Regions from separate parts of the Roseibium sp. Sym1 genome, predicted to be linked through region 4. Evidence: riboswitches for the same ligand, from Rfam matches in the RefSeq annotation. Region 4 holds a riboswitch; each other region holds the start of a gene.
The links. A riboswitch is a leader RNA that binds a small molecule or an ion and turns the genes downstream of it on or off. The one in region 4 is predicted to bind thiamine pyrophosphate.
Positions count from the first base shown of each region.

Region 1: linked by a shared signal. The riboswitch ahead of O6760_RS17865 (hydroxyethylthiazole kinase) and the one ahead of thiC (phosphomethylpyrimidine synthase ThiC) in region 4 are both predicted to bind thiamine pyrophosphate.
Region 2: linked by a shared signal. The riboswitch ahead of O6760_RS12155 (ABC transporter permease) and the one ahead of thiC (phosphomethylpyrimidine synthase ThiC) in region 4 are both predicted to bind thiamine pyrophosphate.
Region 3: linked by a shared signal. The riboswitch ahead of thiO (glycine oxidase ThiO) and the one ahead of thiC (phosphomethylpyrimidine synthase ThiC) in region 4 are both predicted to bind thiamine pyrophosphate.

Region 1 covers NZ_CP114786.1:3,926,359-3,930,984, forward strand. Annotated here, with positions in the region: gene O6760_RS17850 (DMT family transporter) at 198-1,199, shown strand; gene O6760_RS17855 (hypothetical protein) at 1,229-1,642, opposite strand; gene O6760_RS17860 (Lrp/AsnC ligand binding domain-containing protein) at 1,680-1,916, opposite strand; TPP riboswitch at 2,048-2,158, shown strand; gene O6760_RS17865 (hydroxyethylthiazole kinase) at 2,150-2,923, shown strand; gene thiD (bifunctional hydroxymethylpyrimidine kinase/phosphomethylpyrimidine kinase) at 2,958-3,764, shown strand; gene O6760_RS17875 (TRAP transporter substrate-binding protein) at 3,766-4,626, shown strand, end outside.
Region 2 covers NZ_CP114786.1:2,657,710-2,662,335, forward strand. Annotated here, with positions in the region: gene O6760_RS12145 (adenylosuccinate synthase) at 1-14, shown strand, start outside; gene O6760_RS12150 (hypothetical protein) at 275-2,053, shown strand; TPP riboswitch at 2,131-2,236, shown strand; gene O6760_RS12155 (ABC transporter permease) at 2,292-3,140, shown strand; gene O6760_RS12160 (ABC transporter substrate-binding protein) at 3,168-4,109, shown strand; gene O6760_RS12165 (CHASE2 domain-containing protein) at 4,131-4,626, opposite strand, start outside.
Region 3 covers NZ_CP114786.1:5,532,052-5,536,677, reverse strand. Annotated here, with positions in the region: gene O6760_RS25685 (DUF6030 family protein) at 1-559, shown strand, start outside; gene O6760_RS25680 (pirin family protein) at 528-1,463, opposite strand; gene O6760_RS25675 (DNA topology modulation protein FlaR) at 1,616-2,146, shown strand; TPP riboswitch at 2,174-2,294, shown strand; gene thiO (glycine oxidase ThiO) at 2,454-3,431, shown strand; gene thiS (sulfur carrier protein ThiS) at 3,415-3,612, shown strand; gene O6760_RS25660 (thiazole synthase) at 3,616-4,389, shown strand; gene O6760_RS25655 (thiamine phosphate synthase) at 4,386-4,626, shown strand, end outside.
Region 4 covers NZ_CP114789.1:6,247-10,872, forward strand. Annotated here, with positions in the region: gene O6760_RS32375 (methyltransferase) at 1-468, shown strand, start outside; gene thiC (phosphomethylpyrimidine synthase ThiC) at 1,244-3,052, opposite strand; TPP riboswitch at 3,144-3,269, opposite strand; gene repA (plasmid partitioning protein RepA) at 3,539-4,626, shown strand, end outside.

The DNA.
Region 1 (4,626 bases), on a different replicon from region 4:
GCGCATTGCAAAGGCGGCGTGTTGCCTCGATACTGGCGCTCCTTACTGATCAAACCCTGCCTGACATCCGTCTTTTACAGACCGGGCCGTGCGACACGGCCGTTGTCCCGGTTGCGCGCCGGGTGTTGTGATCTTCGCGGGACCCGGCCCGGCGTCCCGCGGATCGTGCTTCTCGTGCCGGCCAACGGAATTGTTCCATGACGGTTTCCAGCCTGAAGTCCCGCTTTTCCGGTCCGCCCGCGCCGACGGGCATGACCCGGCAGGCGCCGCTCCTGGGCATATCGCTGAAGGTCGCGTCCACGCTGGTGTTCTTCGTCATGGCGACGGCACTGAAAATTGCGGCGGAGAGCGTGCCGATCGGACAGCTCGTGTTCGCCCGCAACTTCTTCGGCCTGTTTCCGGTGCTGATCATGGTCGGCATGCGCCGCGAACTCGGTCTTGCCTTCAGGACGCACAATCCGAAAGGGCACCTGACGCGTGCCACCATCGGCCTGACGGCGATGGTGTGCGGCTTTACCGCGCTCTCCCTGCTGCCGTTGCCCGATGCCACGGCGATCGGTTTCGCGACGCCGCTCTTTGTTGTCGTGCTGGCGTTTCTGCTGCTCGGCGAGGCGGTCCGGATCTACCGCTGGAGCGCGGTCGGTGTGGGATTTGTCGGTATTCTCGTGGTTCTTTCACCCCATCTGGGCGAGGGGCATCTCGATGGACCGTCCACGCTCGGGGCCTTGATCGGGGTGACCGGGGCGGGCTTTGCCGCACTGGCCATGATCACCGTGCGCAAACTGTGCGAGACGGAGCGGACCTCGACCATCGTGACCTGGTTTGCCGGTTCGGCAACCCTGCTGTCGCTGCTGACCCTGCCGCTCGGCCTCGTCCTGCCCGGACAGGCCTGGGTCATTCCCGACTGGCCGACCGCCGGGCTTCTGGTGCTGATCGGACTGGCGGGCGGGGTCGGGCAGATCCTGCTCACCCAGAGCTACCGCTATGCCGACGCGTCGACCATCGCGCCGTTCGACTATGTCAACATGCTCTGGGCAATCATCGTCGGCTGGGTGGTGTTTTCCGAAGTGCCGCTTCCGGAAGTCGTGCTCGGCGCGCTGATCGTGATCGCGGCGGGGATCTTCGTCATCTACCGCGAGCACCGCCTCGGCCTCGACCGCACCAAATCCCGCCGCGCCTCGACACCGTCTCGCTCATAGCGGCACAGGGACGGAAGGCCCGGTACCGCTTACTGCGGCTTGTACTCGAACCGCTCGACAGCACTCTTTGTGCCGTCCGGGAAAATCAGCTGGACGCTGATCGACTGGGTCGAGCCGGGCGGGCGCTCGATATAGGGCTTGTCCTTCAGAACCGCGTTGGGGTTGTCCGGATCGCATTCATCCAGTTGCCATTCCTGGTCGATCGGGCCGTCATTGATGCCGTAGAAAACGTAGTCGATGCCGCATTTCCAGGATTCCAGATGGGTGAAATAGACCAGCTCCTGGCCCTGCCAGTCGCGGAAGGCAACCCAGTTGGCCTTGGTCAGATCAAGGATCTGCTTGATCTGTTCCGGCGGCATGCCCTGGGCGGAGACCGGCACGGATGTTGCCATGGGGGCAAGGGCGAGGCCGAGACAAAGGGCCGTCGATTTCAGAAACTGCATGAAAGCTCCTCCTGGATGAGGTGGCCGGAAAGGTGTTTCAAAAGGCCTTGAAGGTGATGATGGTCTTGGTGTCCTGGATGCCGTCGATCGGGTGCACCTTCTCATTGACGAAATGGCCGATATCGGCGCCGTCATCGATGTAGAACTTGACCAGGAGGTCGTTGTCGCCGCTGGTCGAATAGACCTCGGATGCAATCTCCGCGTCGGCGATCGCGTTGGCGACCTGGTAGGTCTTGCCCAGCTGGCATTTGATCATCACGAAAAACGGGGTCATGCGGTGCTCCGGACAGTGCTTCAATCAAAATGTGTTCATGGACATCGCCCATCTCGCCGTATCAGTCAATCGCGGAGAGGCGCGCAATGCCCCGGGACTTGCATTCGGATGTCCCTCTTGCTAGCAGTCAAGTCATCTCATGGGGGTGCCCGGCCATACCGGTCCGGGCTGAGAGGCGGCCCGCCAACTCCTTGAACCTGATCCGGATGATACCGGCGGAGGGATTTGAGATCATGACACTTTCCCTGGTGGCCTCGACACGGGACCTTTCTCCGGAAACCGTTCATGCGGTGCTGGAGCGGGTCCGGCAGACGACACCGCGCGTTCATGCCATCACCAACGCGGTTGCCCAGAATTTCACTGCAAATGTGCTGCTGGCGCTTGGCGCGGTGCCGTCGATGACACTGGCGCCGGAGGAAGTCGCGGGCTTTGCCGCCGGGTCCGACGCGCTGCTCGTCAACCTGGGCACGCTGGACGAGACGCGCCGCAGCGCGATCCCGCTTGCGGTCGCGGCCGCGCAGAAGGCGGGACGCCCCGTCTGTATCGATCCGGTCTTTGTCGAACGTTCGACCTTGCGATGCGAGTTCGCGCGGGACCTGCTGGCAGCACAGCCTGATCTGGTGCGGCTTAACCTGGCCGAACTGGAGGCCCTGTTCCCCGACCGGGAACAGGCGGACGCCCTGATCGCGACCGGCACGGTGTTTGCGGTGACAGGCGCGGAGGACAAGATCGAAAGCCAGGGCGAGGACTATTGCCTTTCCAACGGACACAAGCTGATGGGGCGGGTCACCGCGACCGGCTGTGCCGGCGGCGCGGTTCTGGCCGCCTTTGCCGCCGTGGAGGCCGACAAGGCGCTGGCGGCCGCCTGTGGCCTCAGCGTCTTCAACATTGCCGGAGAGATCGCGGCGGAACGCTCCGGCGGGCCCGGGAGCTTCGTGCCGGAACTGCTGGACGCCCTCTACGGCCTCAGCCTGCGGGATATCGAGATCCGTTTGAAAACGGCCTGAACCGGCAGTCCCTGTTTCACTTGAGGAGACCCACATGACCGCCATAGCGGTGACGATTGCAGGATCTGATTCCGGCGGCGGTGCCGGCATACAGGCCGATCTGAAAACCTTTTCCGCCAACGGCGTCTTCGGTGCCAGCGTCCTGACCGCCCTGACGGCGCAGAACACGCTCGGTGTCAGCGCGATCCACGACGTGCCGCCGGACTTCGTCCGCGCGCAGATCGACGCGGTCTATTCGGACCTTGCGGTCAAGGCCACCAAGATCGGCATGCTGTCGACGGTTGCGACAATCGAGGCGGTTGCCGATGGGCTGAAAGCGCATGACACCGGGCCGGTCGTGCTCGACCCGGTCATGGTTGCCGCCTCCGGCGATCCGCTCCTGGCCGACAGCGCGGTCGAGACGCTGATATCCGCGCTGGTGCCGCTGGCCGACATCATCACGCCGAACCTTCATGAAGCCGCCCGCATGCTGGAGACCGGTCCCGCCGGCAGCGAGACGGAGATGCACGCCCAGGCGGAGCGGCTGCTCGGACTGGGTGCCAAAGCCGTGCTTCTCAAGGGCGGGCACGGCGATGGGCCGGAAAGCGCGGACCTGTTCCTGGACCGGGACGGCGCCGCCGTCTGGCTTCGGGACCGGCGGATCGAAACGGACAACACCCACGGGACGGGCTGCACCCTGTCGTCTGCCATTGCCGCCGGCCTTGCCGGCAGGCAGACGCTGGCGCAGTCGGTCCGGGCGGCCAAGGCCTATATCCAGGCCGCGATCGCCGCTGCCGACCGGCTCGAGATTGGCGCAGGGCACGGGCCGGTCCACCATTTTCACGCGCTCTGGAGCAAGTGATATGAGCAAAGAGAAAACAGGACAGACGCAGGCGCTGAGCCGCCGGGCGGTTCTGGGGGCGGGCGCAGGCGCGGGGGCGGCCCTGGCAACGCCCGCGATCGCCCAGGAGCAGGCGACCCTGGAATGGAAGATGGTGACCTCCTGGCCCAAGAACCTGCCGGGACCCGGCGTGACCGCGCGGCGGATCGCCGAGCGGATCCAGCTGATGTCCGGCGGCCGGCTGCGCATCCGCCTGTTCGCCGCCGGCGAACTGGTGCCCGCGCTCGGCGTCTTCGATGCGGTGTCCGCCGGTACGGCGCAAATGGCGCACACGGCGTCGTTCTTCTGGCAGGGCAAGATCCCGGCATCGGTCTATTTCACCGCGGTGCCGTTTGGCTTGCTGCCGCACGAGCACATCACCTGGATTGAACAGGGGGGCGGACAGGCGCTCTGGGACGAGCTTTATGCGCCTTTCGGCCTGAAGCCGGTCATGGCGGGCAATACCGGCGTCCAGATGGGCGGCTGGTTCAAGCGCGACATCCATGGGCTGGACGACCTGAAGGGCCTCAAGATCCGGATGCCGGGGCTTGGCGGCGAGGTCATGCGCCGTCTCGGCGCGACCCCGGTCAGCCTGCCGCCGGGCGAGTTGTTCCAGGCCCTGCAAAGCGGCGTGCTGGATGCCACGGAATTTCTCGGGCCCTGGTCGGACCGCGCCATGGGATTCCACAAGGTCGCCAAGAGCTATTATTCGCCCGGGTTCCACGAGCCCAACGGCACCGGCGAAGCGCTGTTCAACAAGGTGGCGCTGGACGGCCTGCCCGATGATCTCAAGGCCATCGTCCTGGAAGCCTGCAAGGCGGAGAACGGCCGGGCGCTGGCCGAA
Region 2 (4,626 bases), on a different replicon from region 4:
CGTTCCAGGATTGAGATCTGTGGCGCAAAAAGCACATTATTGAAGGGTACGACAACGCGTTGCGAATCACTTCGGCGCGTTGTCACCCGACGGCGGCGCGCAGTTGTGTGCCGTTCCAACGAGTTTGTGGTAGGACAGAGAACTGTAAGGAAGCTGCGGCTGCATTCCCCCGGAAGAATTCGCACCGCACATGAAAAACTTGCTATAAGCCTGAGACTGATTGGAAATCTCGGGCCGCGGACCAAGTCCTTGCAGTCGGCCGGTAGGCAGGAAGATGGCTGATTACTATTCAATTCTGAAGAAAACGATCGCGTCTTTGCCTGAAAACAACGGTGCCGCGCGCCGCAGCGTCTACAGCCGCGCGCGCAATGCCATCGTCAATCAGCTGAAAGCCTATGAGCCGCCGCTTGCCCCGTCCGAAATCACGGCAGAGCAGCTGCGGCTGGAAGAAGCCATCCGGAAGGTCGAGGCGGAGGCCGCGCGGGAAAGTCTCGGGCTTGGAGCGCCTGCGCCCAAATCCGAGCCCGCGGCCGAGGCGCCGCAGGTCACGACAGTGGTCGCGCCACCGCAGCCGGACAGCGAGCCGGCGGCAACGGATCCGCAACCGGCGCCCGTTTCCGCCCCGGTCTCCCACGAGCAGGGCACGGAGACTTCCGAAGACACGACGCCCTCGCCCTTGAAAGAGACGCTGGCCGAAGCCGAAACGCTCGGCGCGGCGGCAAGCCAGGCAACGCAGAGCGCCAGGGATGCCGCCGAGCGCAGTCCGGGCCAGGCGGAACCTGAAGCCGTGAACACGGCCCCGGTCAGGCAGGAACCCGCTTTTGAAAGCCGGCCGGCGGCGGATGAGGGACTGTTCGAACCCGGTCCCGAAACGTCGATTGACCAGGCAACCTCCGCTCAGGCGGGTGATTCGAATGCGGGCAGCCAGGCGGAAACGGCCGCCCCCACCGTCGGCCGCGGCAGGCGCGCAAAACCAAGCGCGTCGGACGCCTTGCGCGGCGTTTCGTCCGGCAACCGGATCCTGCCGATCGCCGCGGCGGCGGCCGTGGTGCTGATACTGGTCGCGGTTGGAGCGTACTTCCTGCTTCCTGCAGGCGAGCAGACCGCGGACAGCGGCCCGTCTGCGACTGGCGGGGACACGCAGATCACAACGACGGCGGTTCAACCCGAACCCGCCGCGCCGGACCAGGGCACGCCGGCGCAGGATGAACCCTCTCAGGCTGCGGCGGACGAGACCAAAAACACCGACAGGCTGCTGAATGACGGTACTGACGACGTGGTTGCGCCCGACGCCCTGACAGTGACCACGACGACGATCACGCCGCAGGACGACACCCCGGCCCCGGCCCCGGCGCAGCCGTCCATCGTGACGTCCATCGACAACGAACAGGTGCCGGCCGCCGAGCCGGCCACGCCCGAACAACCGCCGGTGGCCGTGCCGGATGACAACCTTGCGGCGATTTCGCCCGAAGAAGCGGCTCCCTCCGTTCCTGCCGTCGCGGAAGAGAGCAGCGTACAGCGCTCGATCCTCTACGAGGAAGGCGAGGAAAGCGGAGGTGCCGGCACCGCGGCACAGGGCGCCGTCGTCTGGACCCTCGACGAGGAAACCAATCTCGATGGTCAGGCACAGGCGGTTCTGAGCGCCTCCGTCGAGATTCCCGAACGCGACGTGAAGGTGGATATCCGCATCAAGCCGAATGATGACACGTCGCTGCCGGCGAGCCACCTGGTCGAGATCAAGTACGAGTTTCCGGAAACCTTTGCCGCCGGGGATGTCGTCAACGTGCCCGGTCTGGTCATGAAGCCGACGGAAGAGGCCCGCGGGGATGCCCTCATCGGGGCATCGGTGAAAGTCTCTCCCGGCTTTTTCTGGATTGCGCTCTCCAGCCTGCCCAACGAACAGCAGCGGAACCTGGCCCTTTTGCGCGAGCGCGGCTGGATCGACATTCCGATGCTGTATGAAAACGGCAAAAGGGGCATCCTGACCCTTGAAAAGGGCACTGTCGGTGCCGAAGCGGTCGAAAAGGCGATCACAGCCTGGCAGGCCGGCTGACCCCAAGGGGCGACCACCAAATCCAAAAAAGCCGCGGATCGCGGCTTGCCTTTTTCCACCGTACGAGGCAAGGTCCGCCTTGGTCCGAGGGGTGTTCCGGTTTCCGGAACTGAGATGGCATCAGCCGAACCCTTAGAACCTGATCCGGGTCATGCCGGCGAAGGGACGGAAACCTTTAGCCAAATCCCGGATCTCCAATGTCATTTTCGGCGCGTCCGAAGACGGGAGATCCTATGCGTTGTCGTCTGCCATCGTGGCAGTTGCTGTCATTGCCGTTGCCGGTTCCGGCCCGCCCGATTGCCTTCGGGTGCAGGCGCGAGGGGTCGGCCAGATGACGTCTTTCCTGATGCCGGTGCTGCGGGCCCTGACCGGTGCAGCTGTCGCCGTTGCGGTCTGGGCTGCGATCGTCTTCGTTTTTGACACCCAGCACTACATCCTGCCCGGGCCGGACCGGGTGTTCGCGGCCTTTGCCAAGAACGCCGGTTTCCTGCTGCATCATGCGGGGATCACCGCCTACGAAACCGTGCTCGGTTTTGTTTTGGGCGCGTTGGCAGGGGCCGTTCTGTCTGTGTTTTTGTGGTTGTTCCCGGTGGCGGCCCGGTTCGCGATGCCGCCGATCCTCGTGACCCAGGCGCTGCCGGTTTTCGCAATCGCGCCGATTCTTGTCCTTTGGCTCGGCTTCGGCCTTGCATCCAAGATCGTGGTCGTGATCCTCGTGATCTTCTTCACCGTGACATCGACCTTTTTCGACGGTCTCCAGCGTCTCGACCCGGGGCTGGGGGACCTGGCCCGGCTCTACCGGCTGTCGCGGCTGCGCGAATTGTGGCTGTTCCGCCTGCCGTCCGGCCTGCCTGCTTTTGCCTCCGGCCTGCGCGTGGCCGCCGTCTTCGCGCCCATGGGCGCGATTATCGGCGAGTGGGCCGGAGCCAAGGGCGGGCTTGCCTTCATCATGCTCCAGAGCAGCAATCGCATGCAGGCGGACCTGATGTTCGCCGCTCTCATCCTGCTCGCGGCAATGGTGCTGATCATGCGCTTTGCCGTGAACCGCTTCACCCAGTTTCTAGTGCCCTGGCAGACCGTGACCTGAAACCACGCTGCCGCAACGGAGGATCCAATGAAAAAACAACTCCTGTCTCTTGTCTTCGCCGCCGGCCTTCTGGCGTCTCAGCCGGTCCAGGCCGCGGACAAGCTGACCCTGCTGCTTGACTGGTTCATCAATCCCGATCACGCGCCGCTGGTTACGGCCCAGACCAAGGGGTTCTTCGCGGCCGAGGGCCTTGAGGTGGAAATCATCGAGCCGGCGGATCCGGCCATGCCGCCGAAGCTGGTGGCGGCAGGACGGGGCGATATTGCGGTCTCCTATCAGCCGACGCTGCATGCCCAGATCGAGGAAGACCTGCCGCTGAAATGGATCGGTACGCTGGTCGAAACGCCGCTCAACTCGCTGATTGTTCTCAAGGACGGCCCCATAAAGGAATTGGCGGACCTGAAGGGCAAGACGATCGGCTTCTCCGTCTCCGGTTTCGAGGACGCCATGCTCGGCCAGATGCTGCGTTCGGTGGGTCTGACCATGGACGATGTCGAGCTGGTGAATGTCAATTTTGCCTTGTCCGGTTCGTTGCTGTCCGGCCAGGTGGATGCGGTGATCGGCGCCTATCGCAATTTCGAGCTGACCCAGATCGAGATCGAAGGCAAGGCCGGCAAGGCGTTCTTCCCGGAAGAAAATGGGGTGCCGGTCTTCGACGAGCTGATCTACGTGGTCAACAAGGATAAGACGGACGATCCGAGGTTCAGGAAGTTCCTGGCCGCCGTCGAGGCGGCGACGATCTACCTGACCAACCATCCCGAGGAAGCCTGGAACGCCTTCATCGAGGCTTATCCGCATCTCAATGACGAGCTCAACAAGCGCGCCTGGACCGACACGCTGCCACGGTTTGCCAAGCGTCCGGCCACTCTGGATGAGGGCCGCTATCAGCGGTTTGCGGAATTCATGGCCGATGCCGGCCTGATCGGCACGGTGCCGCCGGTCGAAAGTTTTGCGGAAGAGATCCGCTGACGCAGATGACAGCGCCGCCGTTCAGGCGGCGCTGTCGGCGGCGGATGACAGCGCCGAGAGGTGGTCATCGAACCGGTCGTAAAAGGGTGTCATGGCAGGTGCCAGAGCCTTTGCCTCGGCAAGCGCTCTGGCGGCCGCAACGGTGTCTTTCTCCCGGAGCGCGTCAAGCAGTTGCTCATGGCAGGCTGACAGGGTTTCAAAGGCGGCTGACTGCCTGAGGGTCCCGTCACCCATAAGCGCGAACAGCTTGATGGGTTCGCTTTTGCCCTTCAGGGGAATTTCCCCGGCTTCCAGATAGGCAAAGTCCGGTGCCGCGGCCCGTGTCTCTTCGGATACCAACAGGTTCGCACCTACGGCCTTGCAGCTCGATTCGATGCGCGAGGCCACATTCACGGCGTCGCCGATGACGGAATAGTTGAAGCGGCGCGCGGACCCCATGTTGCCGACGCAGGCCTCGCCGCTGTTGAGGCCGATCCCGATCTGCACGGTTTGCGTTTTCAGGTTCCGGGCCTTGAAC
Region 3 (4,626 bases), on a different replicon from region 4:
GCGAAGCTTTCTCGGCAAACCGGATGCGCTTTGTGCAGAGCTCAGGGAGCTCGGCCTCGGAAATCCCGGGTGGCGGAAGGCGCCGTTCAAGACGGATCGCTGGCAATGCGCATCCGACCTTGTGCTGCTGACGACGCCGAGTGTCGATTTCGGGCCGACGACGCTGTTTTTTCTGCTGCGCGGCTCCTCCGAAGACAGGGTGGATTATCTGAGGCTCAAGCTGGTCGTTGAGGACCCGCGTCAGAAAACGATCGGCCTGGAGGCCGTTTGGCTGGTCATCGACGCGCTCGCCGGGCGCTACGGCTGGACCGTCCCGGCCGCCTTTCGCAAGGCGGTGTCCGACTTCGACCAACTCGAGACGGTTCATCACGGGGTCCGGTTGTCCGTGGCCCCCGAAAATCCCGACCTGACTGGAGATCCGCTCGCCAGCGGGCGCCTCAACATCATCATGAATTTCGGCGAGCCGGATCTGATCCGGCCTGCCGACAGGTTCGAGAAGGCTCCGCCGCTGGAAAGCGGCTGGAGTGTCAGGGGCCCTGACGCTCGGGAAGGGGAATGAATTCCTCTGCATCGCCCGGCACCGTGTCGAAACGGCCCTGGCGCCAGTCTTCCTTGGCCTGTTCGATTCGTTCCTTCGACGAAGACACGAAGTTCCACCAGATGTAACGGCGGCCGTCCATCGGCTCTCCACCAAGCACCACGAAACGCGCCGGCACCAGGCCGTTGTTTTCGACCACAAGGTGATCGCCGGCCTTGAACACCAGGAGTTGCGCCGGATCGAAGCTCTGGCCCGCGATGCTGATTTGGCCTGATACCGTGTAGAGGCCACGCTCTTCCCAGCCCGCGTCCAGGGGAATTCTTGCGCCGGGTTCCAGGGTAATGTCGGCATAGAACATGTCCGATGCGGTCGAGACCGGCGCCTTGTGCCCATAGAGATCTCCGGCGATCAGTTTCACCGAAGCCCCCTTGTCGGCGAATTCCGGCTGCTCTTCCGTGCCAAAGTGCTGAAAGCTCGGGTCACTTTCTTCCAGATGCTTTGGCAGGGCGACCCAGCTCTGCAGGCCGAACAGTGGCCGTTTTGCCTGAAGGCGTTCCGGACGTTCGCGTTCCGAGTGCACAATGCCCTTGCCGGCGTTCATCCAGTTGAGCGCTCCCGGAGCGATCGCGATTTCGGTTCCCAGGCTGTCCCGGTGATACATCTCGCCTTCAAAGAGATAGGTCACGGTGGCAAGACCGATATGAGGATGAGGCCGAACGTCGATGCCTCCGCCGACCAGAAGTTCCGCGGGACCCATCTGGTCGAAAAAGATGAACGGGCCGATCATGCGCCGCTTGGCCGAGGGCAGGGCGCGGCGCACGGAAAACCCGCCAAGATCCGACGTGCGCGGAACGATGACCGTATCGATCGGGTCGCAACTCGATGCGTTTCCCGGCACGGGGTCGGGGCAGTTCAACCAGCTCATCGGCCTCTCCATCAATTCGTATCGTCCATGTGCCAATTAGATAGGGTTGCGGCCACGAATGTGTCCATTGAACAGTCTGTTTCCGGCTTTCCTTCCTGACCGGACCGTGTATAACCGCCAACCCTTTCCCTCGCTTTCCTCGAAGGTGTCCCATGAAACGCGTCATGATCGTCGGCGGTCCCGGGTCCGGCAAGAGCATGCTCGCCACGGCATTGGGAGAAAAAACCGGTCTGCCGGTCTTCCATATGGACAAAATCCACTGGTGCTCCGGCTGGGTGGAGCGCCCGAGAGCGGAGAAAGACCGGCTGACCCACGAGGTGCACATCCAGGACCACTGGATCTTCGAGGGGGGACACTCCGGCACGTATGCGGAGCGGGTCGCCCGGGCGGACACCTTTGTCTGGCTGGACGTGCCTGTCGGCCTGCGTCTGTTCCGTGTCCTCAGGCGGTCGATGAAACACTACGGACGCACGCGGCCGGATCTGCCCGACGGTTGTCCCGAGCGCTTCAATCTGCAGACCGTCGATTTTCTCCATTTCATCTGGCGCACGCGGAACTCCGCACGCGACAAGCTGGAGGCTGTCTACCGGACACCACCCGCACATCTCGCGGTGTATCGGCTGACCACGCTCGCCGAGGTCCGCTCATTCCTTGCAAGTCTCGATCAGGAGGCACTCCCTTGACAGGACCGGTCTGGCGACGGCACAAGGAAACTTCACCCGGGGTGTCCCGACAAGGGGCTGAGATACTGCTGGCGCAATTGCGCGGCGCAGGGACCCGACGAACCTGATCCAGGTCATGCTGGCGAAGGGAGGGTGCCTCAGGGACTGTTCAGGGTCGATCCGCCCCGTGTCCCTTTCAGCCGTCCCGTTCCGGTTTGACCACCTGAGAAGCAAGGTGGTGCCTGCCTTGCCGGAGTGCGGACTTGGCGCAGATCATTGTCTCCCTGACGATGCCCCCCGGGCGGCTGTCCACACGAGTGGGGCTGCCATGAAGGTGGAAATTCGCGGTTCCGGTGTCGCCGGACTGGCGCTTGCACTGGAGCTGATTGGACGCGGAGCAGAGGTGAGCCTGCTTGAGCGCGGTCGCGACATGCGCCGGAGCGCTTCCTGGCTCGCTGGCGGTATGCTCGCACCCTGGTGCGAACGGGAAAATGCCGAAGAGGCAGTGCTTGTCCTGGGACGTGGATCGATTGACTGGTGGGACAGGGCGGTGCCTGGCCTTGTCAGGCGAAACGGCACACTGGTGGTGGCTTCGCCAAGGGACACCGGGGAACTTGACCGGTTCGCGGCGCGCACCGATGGTTTCAGCCATGTTGACCGCGACGCGATCGGCGCCCTTGAACCGGATCTCGCAGGCCGTTTTGCCAGGGCATTGTTCTTCGAGAGGGAAGCACATCTTGACCCGCGCAAGGCCCTGACCGGCCTGCTCGACAAGCTGGTCGGCCAAGGCGTCCAGTATTGCTGCTGTGGAAAGCATGCCGGATCCGATGCAGACCTTGCCGTGGATTGTACCGGGATAGCGGCGGAGGATCCGGACCTCAGGCCGGTGCGCGGCGAGATGCTGTTGCTGCACGCACCCGAGGTGACCCTGTCCCGGCCGGTCAGGTTCCTGCATCCGCGGATCCCCGTCTATGTGGTCCCCAGGGACAATCATCACTTCATGGTGGGGGCGACGATGATCGAGAGCGCCGATAGCGGCCCGATCACCGTGCGGTCCACAATGGAGCTGCTCAATGCTGCCTACAGCCTCCATCCGGGGTTCGCGGAAGCAAGGATCATCGAGACCGGGGCGGGGCTGCGTCCCGCCTATCCGGACAATCTGCCGCGTATCCGGCGCAAGGGGAGGACGGTCTCGCTCAACGGCTTCTACAGGCATGGTTTCCTGCTGGCTCCCCATTTCGCCGCCGAAGCGGCAGAGCTCATTTTTTCGCAAGACCTGGAGACGGCGCATGAACCTCATCATTAACGGCGAGGACCGGCAGGTTGCGAGTGCGACGCTGGCCCTGCTTCTGGAAGAGCTGGCCTATGACCACGATTTCCTGGCAACGGCGCACAACGGTGACCTTGTCCCGGCAGAGGATCGGGCTGCCTGTGTTCTACAGACCGGTGACAGGATCGAGATCCTGTCACCCATGCAGGGAGGCTGACCAGTGGTGACCTTCTATGGCGAAACCGTCTCCTCTCGACTGCTTCTGGGGACGGCACAATACCCGTCCCCCAAGGTGCTCGGCGAGGCGGTGAAGGCCTCCGGTACGGAAATCGTGACGGTATCGCTCCGACGGGAGACAGCGAACGGTGGTTCGGGAGGCCGGTTCTGGGAACTGATCCGTGAACTCGGCGTGCGCGTCCTGCCCAACACCGCTGGCTGCCATTCGTTCAAGGAAGCGGTCACGACGGCAAAGATAGCGCGGGAACTTTTTGGCACCGACTGGATCAAGCTGGAAGTGATCGGTCACCACGACAGCCTGCAACCGGATGTCTTCGGACTTGTCGAGGCCGCACGGATCCTGAGCGCCGACGGCTTCAAGGTGTTCCCGTATACAACCGAGGATGTGGTCGTCGGTGAGAAGCTTCTCCAGGCGGGCTGCCAAGTGCTGATGCCCTGGTGTGCGCCCATCGGCTCGGCGAGGGGGCCGGTCAATCCGGAGGCGCTGAAAAGCTATCGTGCGCATTTCAGGGAAATTCCGCTGGTGGTAGATGCCGGGCTTGGCCGGCCTTCCCATGCGGCGCATGTGCTCGAACTCGGCTTTGACGCGGTTCTCCTGAACACGGCCGTCGCCAAGGCGGGCGATTCGGTGGCCATGGCCGGGGCCTTTGCCCGGGCTGTCGAAGCCGGCCGGCTGGCTTATGAGGCAATTCCCCTGGAACCGCGCGACATGGCGGTTCCGTCCACCCCGGTCATCGGAATGGCGGTGTTTGAATGAAGCTCGATCCGTTTTACCTCATCCTCGACAGTTCCGACTGGGTCAGGCGGCTGGTGCCGCTCGGCGTGAAGCTGGTGCAATTGCGCATCAAGGACCAGCCGGAGGAGGTGCTGCGCCGGGAGATCGCGGACGCGAAGGCAATCTGCGCGGAAAATGCCTGTCAGCTGGTTGTCAATGACTATTGGCAACTCGCCATCGACGCGGGCTGCGACTTTGTTCATCTCGGCCAGGAGGATC
Region 4 (4,626 bases):
GACTGGAGGGACTGGCAAAGGGAGCTTGGTGGAGAGCGTTTTGACGTGGCCGTGTCCAATCCGCCGTTCGGTGCCGTGAAGCGCGCCGGCAATGGACCGCGCTATCGTGGCCGCCAGTTTGAGTTTCACGTGATCGACATCGCGGCCGAACTGGCCAATCGGGGCGCATTCATCGTCCCGCAAGCGTCCGCCGCCTTCCGATATTCCGGCGCGCAATGCTTTCAGAGGGTTGAAACCGGTCCTGCGGCTGAATATCAGAAGTTGTCAGGGTTCCACATGTATGAAGGCGCGGGCGTCGATACCTCGATGTACAGGGACGATTGGAAGGATACCTCGATCATTTGCGAAATTGCCTGCTACGAGTTTGCCCAGGATCGCGCCCGGCAAGGTCAGGTGCAGGAGCGCCTAAGCGCCCTGCCGGTCCCGGTCGTCCCACTTCGCCCAGCCGAACAACTTGCGTTGCTGTGAGGGGAACCATGGGACCGATACGAAAAGTCAAAGTCTATGACATTGATTCCGGCCTCGGCGGCACGCACACAGTTTCCATAGTCGAAGAATTGCCGAACAATCGGATTAGCGTTCGAGTATGGTACGGCAGAGCGACGCCGACCGGTTGGGAAGCGTGGATTGAATGGGACGGTGCCACATTTGAGACAACGCACGACCAGTTAACGAACCCGAGAGTTTTAGCGCTCTACAAAGAGGAAACCTGATTCAGTTTTGAGCAGCAAAAGCAGCAGCGCAGAGCAAGCGGCGCGACCGGGCCGGATTGGCTAGCCCGGCTGAGGCAACAGCCTTGCTCTCAAACCGGAGGTAACGACGATGTGGCATTGGCCTATCAGCGTTACCCTTAAAGTGAAAAAGACCCGGACGACCTTGCAAATCGAAATCCGGGTCCAATTCATACTTTAGGGAAGGGGGCGGCGGGGAAACCTGCCATCCCACTCCGGACAAGAATATAAGTCAATTCTCTGAATTTTCCAAATGATGGATGTCAAACAGGCAATCGGATGTCCTCGCGACATCGGCCGGTAGTGTGCAAACGTGAAAAACGGCGGCCAAGCGTGACAAAACCGTGAAACGGTGCCGCAGGACCGCTCCCGGAATAGCTGAGCAAAGGCCTTTTATCAAAATACCGATTTTGGAGCCCATTCCGCTCGCCTACCGCATCGAGCGGTAGGCCATCGGGCGAAGGGAGCCCTAAACCCCTCCCCTCGAATCTCCCCTCCCCTCTGCGAATGAACTACAGATCCTTTGGCATGTAGAGATCGCCGCCAGCACGATATCTGACTGCCATCGCCTCCATGCCCTCTTGACGAGCAGCGTCGCGGATATCGTGGGAAATCCGCATGGAGCAGAATTTCGGACCGCACATGGAGCAGAAGTGCGCGACCTTGTGGGCTTCCTTCGGCAAGGTCTCGTCATGCATCGAACGGGCCGTTTCCGGATCGAGCGCGAGGTTGAACTGGTCCTCCCAGCGGAACTCGAAACGGGCGCGCGACAGGGCGTCGTCGCGGACCTTCGCTGCCGGATGACCCTTGGCGAGGTCGGCGGCATGGGCGGCGATCTTGTAGGTTATGACACCGGTCTTCACATCATTGCGGTCGGGAAGGCCGAGGTGTTCCTTCGGCGTGACGTAGCAGAGCATCGCCGTGCCGAACCAGCCAATCATCGCGGCACCGATGCCCGAGGTGATATGGTCGTAACCCGGCGCGATGTCGGTCGTCAGCGGTCCGAGCGTGTAGAACGGCGCCTCGCCGCAGACCGCAAGCTGCTTGTCCATGTTCTCCTTGATCTTGTGCATCGGCACATGACCAGGGCCTTCGATCATGACCTGGCAGTCTTTCGCCCAGGCGATCTTCGTCAGCTCTCCGAGCGTTTCCAGTTCGGCGAACTGCGCTGCGTCGTTGGCGTCGGCAATCGAGCCCGGACGCAAGCCGTCACCAAGTGAAAAGGAAACGTCGTAGGCACGGCAAATGTCGCAGATCTCCTCGAAATGCTCGTAAAGGAAGCTCTCCTTGTGATGATGCAGGCACCACTTGGCCATAATCGAACCGCCGCGCGATACGATGCCGGTAACGCGGTTGACGGTGAGCGGAATGTAGGAGAGCCGGACACCGGCATGGATGGTGAAATAGTCGACGCCCTGTTCGGCCTGCTCGATCAGCGTGTCGCGGAAGACTTCCCAGGTAAGGTCCTCGGCAATGCCGCCAACCTTTTCCAGCGCCTGGTAGAGCGGCACCGAGCCGATCGGAACCGGCGAATTCCGGATGATCCATTCACGAATGTTGTGGATGTTGCGCCCGGTCGATAGGTCCATGACGGTGTCGGCGCCCCAGCGAGTCGCCCAGACCATTTTCTCGACTTCCTCCGCCATCGACGAGGTGACGGCAGAGTTGCCGATATTGGCGTTGATCTTCACCAGGAAGTTCCGGCCAATGATCATCGGCTCCGCTTCCGGATGGTTGATATTGGCTGGGATGATCGCGCGCCCGCGGGCGACTTCCTCGCGGACGAAGTCCGGTGTAACAAAATCCGGGATCGCCGCGCCGAAGCTCTCTCCATCACGGGGAAGCTTTTCGTTTGCAGCCTTGCGACCAAGGTTTTCCCGGATGGCGATGAATTCCATCTCTGGCGTGATGATGCCGGCGCGGGCATAGGCGATCTGGGTGACGGTCTTGCCGTCTTTGGCGCGGCGCGGTTTCTGCAGGTTAGGGAATTGCAGTGTCAGGCGCTCGCCGGTGGCAAAGCCGTTGTCTTCCGGCTTGACCATGCGGCCCTCATATTCCTCCGTGTCACCGCGGGCGGCGATCCACTCGGCGCGAAGGCGCGGCAGTCCCATTTCAATATCGATCGCCTGGGTCGGGTCGGTATAGGGACCGGAGGCATCATAGACCGTGACGGGCGGTTCGCCGGCGGCCGGATGGACTGCGATCTCGCGCACTGGTACGCGGATATCGGGATGAATTTCGCCCGGCTTGTAAACCTTTGTAGAGGCAGGCAGCGGCCCCTTGGTGATTTCGGGCGTAATAGTCTTGGTGGCAATGTTCATTCTGAGGCTCCAATCTTTCAAGTTGGAGACCCAGTTCGAAGCCGGAATGATGGAAAGACGCCATGACGCTCCGGATTCTGGGCAACGTCGTACTGCAGCGCTTGCACCGTCCCTACGCCAGTATGAACTGGATCAGGTTCAACGGGTCACTGCGCTGCCATCAATCAACGGCCCAGCAGTATCTCAGCCCCTTGCCGGGGCACCCCTGGTAACGTTGCCATCGGCCATCATCCACGTGCGTTTGTCAATACAGAGATGCTTGGCTCGACGAGGAAGTGCTGTCACTTTGGCGGCAAAAGGTTGAAGGAAATGTGCCGGGTGACTCCAAAAAGTTGTCCGCGGACAACAATGCGAAGTTCTTGTCGAAACTAGGCTGAAAAATGCACTTGGTTAAGCGTTTGTAAATTGGTAACGAATCGGAGCATATTGTAACAGCGCAGTTTGAGGCGTAGTTTTCAAAAATGCGCAGTTCGAGGATTTTTCGAGATGGACACCAATCTTCTGGTTGAAGGTGCTGCTGAACACCTGCCAACGACACTTTCGGCGGACGCGAATGAGCTCGCTCATCAATTGCAGATACATCAACGAAAAATCTTTCCACCTGCTTCTCAAAAGACTATCCGAAGATTTTCGCCTGCAGAAGCAGCTAAATTGATTGGCATTAAGGAAGGCTATTTACGTCAGGTCGCCGCTGATGGGCATGGCCCCGAACCAAACGAGAACGGTAGGCGCACATATTCTGTCGAGGACATGGATCATATACGTCAGGTCTTGGACGAGAAAAATGGCACGCCAAAATATGTGCCGATCCGTCGGGGAGATGAAAAGCTTCAGGTTATCACTGTAATGAACTTCAAAGGTGGTTCCGGAAAAACCACCACATCTGCTCATTTGGCTCAGTTCTTGGCGTTGCGTGGATACCGCGTTTTAACAATTGACCTTGATCCACAAGCATCATTGTCAGCGATGTTCGGACATCAACCCGAACTAGATGTCGACGAGGGAGAAACGCTTTACGGTGCTATCCGTTATGAAGACCCTCGAGCCTTAAGCGAAATCATTCGATCCACATATACGCCAAACCTCCATATTGTTCCAGGCAATCTTGAATTGATGGAATTCGAGCATGAAACGCCCAAAGCAATGTCTGAAGGACGTTCAGCGTCCATGTTTTTCGCCCGAATAGGGGAGGTGCTGACAAGCGTTGAAAGCTATTACGACGTTGTAGTCATTGATTGCCCACCTCAGCTTGGCTTTCTAACGATGTCGGCCTTAAGTGCGGCCACAGGAGTATTGATCACCGTACATCCACAGATGTTGGACGTTATGTCTATGTCCCAATTTCTTTCTATGACAGCTGAATTGATGAGTGTTGTCGAAAAGGCCGGAGGGCGTACCAGCTATGATTGGATGCGTTACTTGGTTACTCGCTTCGAACCAAACGATGGACCACAAAGCCAGATGACCGGGTTTATGCGTTCAATATTTGGAAATCGCATGCTTCAACATGCGATGCTTAAATCTACTGCTATTTCTGATGCCGGTGTTACCAAGCAAACTTTGTATGAAGTCGA